DNA from 2 places in the Variovorax sp. Soil_C_12 genome. Region 2 is predicted to be linked to the other one. Evidence: predicted binding sites of a transcription regulator. Region 2 holds the regulator's gene; the other holds the start of a gene.

Region 1 (2,196 bases), on a different contig from region 2:
TGCTGCGCCGCCAGGCCGCGCCCACCGCCCATGCGGCCAGCCAGGCGAACATCGTGATGTGCAGGCCTGAGATCGACATCAGGTGCGCCACGCCGGTGGCGCGGAACACGTCCCAGTCGGCACGCTCGATCGCGTTCTGATCGCCGGTGACCAGGGCCGCGATCACGCCGGCCGGCCGGCGCTCGGGCACGCGCTCGAAGACGGCGTCGCGCACCGCTTCGCGCGCCCGCTCGACGGGGTGGCGCCAGGTCTGCCCGAGCGGCTGCGGCGGCGCATCCCGCGTGCCCGTGCGCACGTAGCCGCTGGCCTGCACGCCCTGCTCCCACAACCGCAGCTCCTGGTCGAAGCCATGCGGGTTGAGATTGCCGTGCGGCGCCTTCAGGCGCACCGTCATGCGCCAGCGCTCGCCCGCGTGCACGGCGCCCGGCGCGGCAGCGGGCTCGGCGCGCGAGGCCTGCTCAGGCGCGCGCCCCCAGAAGCCGGTGTTGTCCGCGTACCAGCCCAGCGCGATGCGTGAGGGTGTGCGCGGCAGCCTGCTGTCGGCATCGCCGGCCCAGCGGGCGCTCTCGACATCGAAGAGAAAGCGCACGGCCCCATCGCCGTGCTGCGGCATCTGCGAGACCACGCCCTCCACCTGCAGGTCGCGGCCTTCGAGGGAGGGATGCAACGCTTCGCCCGCATAGGCGCAGGCACGCCAGCCCGCGAGGCCGCCGCCGGCCATCGCCCCGGCGATCAGCAGGGCAGGCAGCAGGACGCGCGCGGATGGCCCCCGCCCGCGCAGCAACGGCAGGCATGCCGCCGCGGCCGCCAGCATGGCGACGTAGACGGCGGCGCCCCACAGCGCGGCCTGCTGCAGCTGCAAGGCCGCGCCCAGCACCGAGCCGGCCATCAAGGCAAAGAAGCCCAAGCCGCGGCCCTGCTCGCCGGCCGTCACGAAACACTCACCGATGCCATGCTGCAATCACTCCCTCAGCTGCGCTCTGTGGCGCGCTAATTGCTATGCCTGTGGGCTAGTATGCGTCCTCGTTCAGAGGCTCCCTCGACGCTTTAGAAAAAAATGTCCATCCACGCCGCACTCCACCACGTCACCCACTACAAGTACGACCGTCCGGTGCAACTGGGCCCCCAGGTGGTACGCCTGCGTCCCGCGCCGCATTGCCGCAGCAAGGTGATCTCGTACTCGCTGCGGGTCGAGCCCGAGCAGCACTTCGTCAACTGGCAGCAGGACCCCTTCGCGAACTACCTCGCGCGGCTGGTGTTCCCCGAGAAGGCGCGCGAGTTCAAGGTCACGGTCGACCTGGTGGTCGAGATGGCGGTCTACAACCCCTTCGACTTCTTCCTCGAGCCGCAGGCCGAGAACTTTCCCTTCAAGTACACCGAATCGCAGGCGCAGGAGCTGGCGCCCTACCTGGTGGCCGATCCCGCCACGCCGCTGGTGGCCGCCTACCTCGAGAAGATCGACCGCAAGACGCAGCGCACCATCGACTTCCTGGTCGGCATCAACCAGCAGGTGCAGCAGGACGTCAACTACCTGATCCGCATGGAACCCGGCGTGCAGACGCCGGAGCAGACGCTGGGCAATGCCTCGGGCTCCTGCCGCGACTCGGCCTGGCTGCTGGTGCAGCTGCTGCGAAACGTAGGATTGGCGGCGCGCTTCGTCTCGGGCTACCTGATCCAGCTCACGCCCGACGTGAAGGCGCTCGACGGTCCCAGCGGCACCAACGTCGACTTCACCGACCTGCACGCCTGGTGCGAGGTCTACCTGCCGGGCGCCGGCTGGGTCGGCCTCGACGCCACCTCGGGCCTGATGGCCGGCGAAGGCCATATCCCGCTGGCTTGCACGCCCACGCCCTCCAGCGCGGCGCCGATCGAAGGCGGAGTCGACGAGGCCGAGGTGGACTTCGGCCACGAAATGAAGGTCACGCGCATCCACGAGTCGCCGCGCGTGACCAAGCCCTACACCGAGGACCAGTGGGCCGAGGTGCTGGCCCTGGGCGATGCCGTCGATGCGCGCCTGGCGGCCGGCGACGTGCGCCTCACCATGGGCGGCGAGCCCACCTTCGTTGCCACCACCGACCGCGACGCCGCCGAATGGAACACCGATGCGCTGGGCCCCACCAAGCGCGGCTACGCGACCGAGCTGGTGCACCGGCTGCGCGACGAGTACGGCCAGGGCGGCTTCCTGCATTTCGGGCA
Region 2 (2,196 bases):
ATGCGCCGGTTGACGCGGCTGAAGTCGAAGAGCGAGGCCGAGAAGCGCCTGAGCATGCTGCCGCGCCCGGCCGGGAAGGGGTTGAAGAGGCGCAGCTCGAGGTTGGGCGTGGCGGCCAGGGCGAGCAGCAGCGCGTCCTCGCCCGAGGTGTAGAGGTCGTCCATCAACAGCCGCACGCGCACGCCGCGCCGGGCCGCGTCGCGCAGCGTGCGCAGCAGGTAGCGGCCGGTCTCGTCGTTGTGGATCTGGTAGTACTGCACGTCCAGCGTGCGCTCGGCGCGCCGCGCCAGCTCGAGCCGGGTGTTGAGCGCGAAGTCGCCGCCCGGCATGAGGCGGAAGCCGCTCAGGTCGGGGTCGGGCTGGGCGCTTTTCGCGATGCGGCCCAGCGTGGTGTCGGGGGAGAGCGGCACCGCCTTCGAAGGCGTGCGCTCGAACTCGGCAGGCAGCATGGCACAGCCGCTGGCCAGGAAGAGCACCCCCATCAGCGCCAGGCCCAGACGCATCCACTGCGGCCAGAGGCTTGGGCGCGCGCTCATCGCTACAGGGCCTTGCGCAGGTTGGCCGGCGCGATGCGCAGCGCCTCACGGTACTTGGCCACGGTGCGGCGCGCGCACTCGATGCCCTGCTCCTTGAGCATCTCGGAGACCTGGCTGTCCGACAGCGGCCGCTTCGCATCCTCGGCGCTCACGAACTGCTTGATCAGCGCGCGCACCGCGGTGCTGGAGGCGTTGCCGCCGGTCTCGGTGCCCAGCGCCGAGCCGAAGAAGTACTTGAGCTCGACCGTGCCGTAGGGCGTGGCCATGTACTTGGCGGTGGTCACGCGGCTGATGGTGGACTCGTGCAGGCCGAGCTCGTCGGCGATCTCGCGCAGCACCAGCGGCCGCATGGCGAGCTCGCCGTGGACGAAGTAGTTCTTCTGCCGCTCCACGATGGCGTTGGAGACGCGCAGGATGGTGTCGAAGCGCTGCTGGATGTTCTTGATGAACCAGCGCGCCTCCTGCAGCCGCTGCGACAGCGCCTGGCTGCCCTCGCCCTTGTGGGCCTTCAGCGCGCCGGCGTAGATGTCGTGCACGCGCAGCCGCGGCATGACCTCGGGGTTGAGCATGACGCGGAAGCGGGCGCTGGTGCCGTGGCCGATGCGCGTGACGATCACGTCGGGGATGACCACGTTGCGCTCGACGTCGACGAAGCGGCGCCCGGGCTTGGGCTCCAGCCGGGCGATCAGCTGGAGGGCGGAGCGCACCTCCTCTTCGTTGCTGCGGGTGAGCGTGGCCAGGCGCTTGAAGTCGCGCTTGGCGAGCAGCTCCATCGGGTGCTTGCAGATCGCGATCGCAGTCCGCCGCACCTGCACCTCTTCCTCGGTGTCGTCCTTTTCCTGCTCGGCGCGCAGCTGGATGGTGAGGCACTCGGCCAGGCTGCGGGCGCCGACGCCGACCGGCTCCAGGCTCTGCAGCAGGCCCAGCGCGACCTGGAAGTGGTGCACCAGCTCGTCGAACTGGTCGTTGTCGTCGCCGGCCAGGCCCGAGGCCAGGGCCGGCAGCGAGTCCTCGAGGTAGCCGTCGTCGTTGAGCGACTCGATCAGGAAGCGCAGCGCGGCGCGGTCGTTCTCCTCCAGGCGCAAGGACAGCGCCTGGCGGTGCAGGAAGGACTGCAGCGACTCCTGGCTCCTGGCCAGCTCGGTCGCATCGGGGCGCTCGTCGTTGCCGAGGTTGTTGGCGCGCGCGGGGGCATCGCCGCCCCATTCGCTGTCGTCCGGCGCCAGGTCGACCGTGCCGTCGCCTTCCCAGTCGGGCTCGCTCTCGGGGGCATCGGCGGCTGCCGCCGTCTCGCTGTCGGCGGGGGACGCCGGCGCAGTGTCGGCAGCGGCCGGGGCGGGCCCGGCGACGAAGTCGCTCTCGCCTTCGGCCTGGCGGTCGTCATCGCGCACCGGCGCATCGGCGGATTCGAGCCCGAACTCCTCGCGCGGGGCTTCGTCGGCGGTGCGCTCCAGGAACGGGTTCTCGTCGAGCATCTGCTCGACCTCCTGGCTCAGCTCGAGCGTGGACAGCTGGAGCAGCCGGATCGACTGCTGCAGTTGCGGCGTGAGCGCCAAGTGCTGCGAGACCCGCAGCGAGAGCCCTTGCTTCATCTCTACATCCGGAAGTGCTCGCCGAGATAGACGCGCCTGACCTCGGCGTTGTCGACGATCTCCGAGGG

The links. Region 2 encodes sigma-54, which starts transcription at its own class of promoters, with help from an activator protein. Its sites were predicted from a motif close to TGGCANGNAANCTGCTTT; they were not measured.
Region 1: a site for sigma-54 is predicted at 984-1,001, ahead of AC3A6X_RS15660 (transglutaminase family protein). Genes of this name have one in related genera too.

The regions. Positions count from the first base shown of each region.
Region 1 is NZ_JBDGIO010000005.1:205,134-207,329, forward strand. Features, by position in the region: gene AC3A6X_RS15655 (DNA internalization-related competence protein ComEC/Rec2) at 1-889, opposite strand, end outside; gene AC3A6X_RS15660 (transglutaminase family protein) at 1,058-2,196, shown strand, end outside.
Region 2 is NZ_JBDGIO010000018.1:44,193-46,388, forward strand. Features, by position in the region: gene AC3A6X_RS31495 (phospholipase D family protein) at 1-503, opposite strand, end outside; gene AC3A6X_RS31500 (RNA polymerase factor sigma-54) at 539-2,128, opposite strand; gene lptB (LPS export ABC transporter ATP-binding protein) at 2,131-2,196, opposite strand, start outside.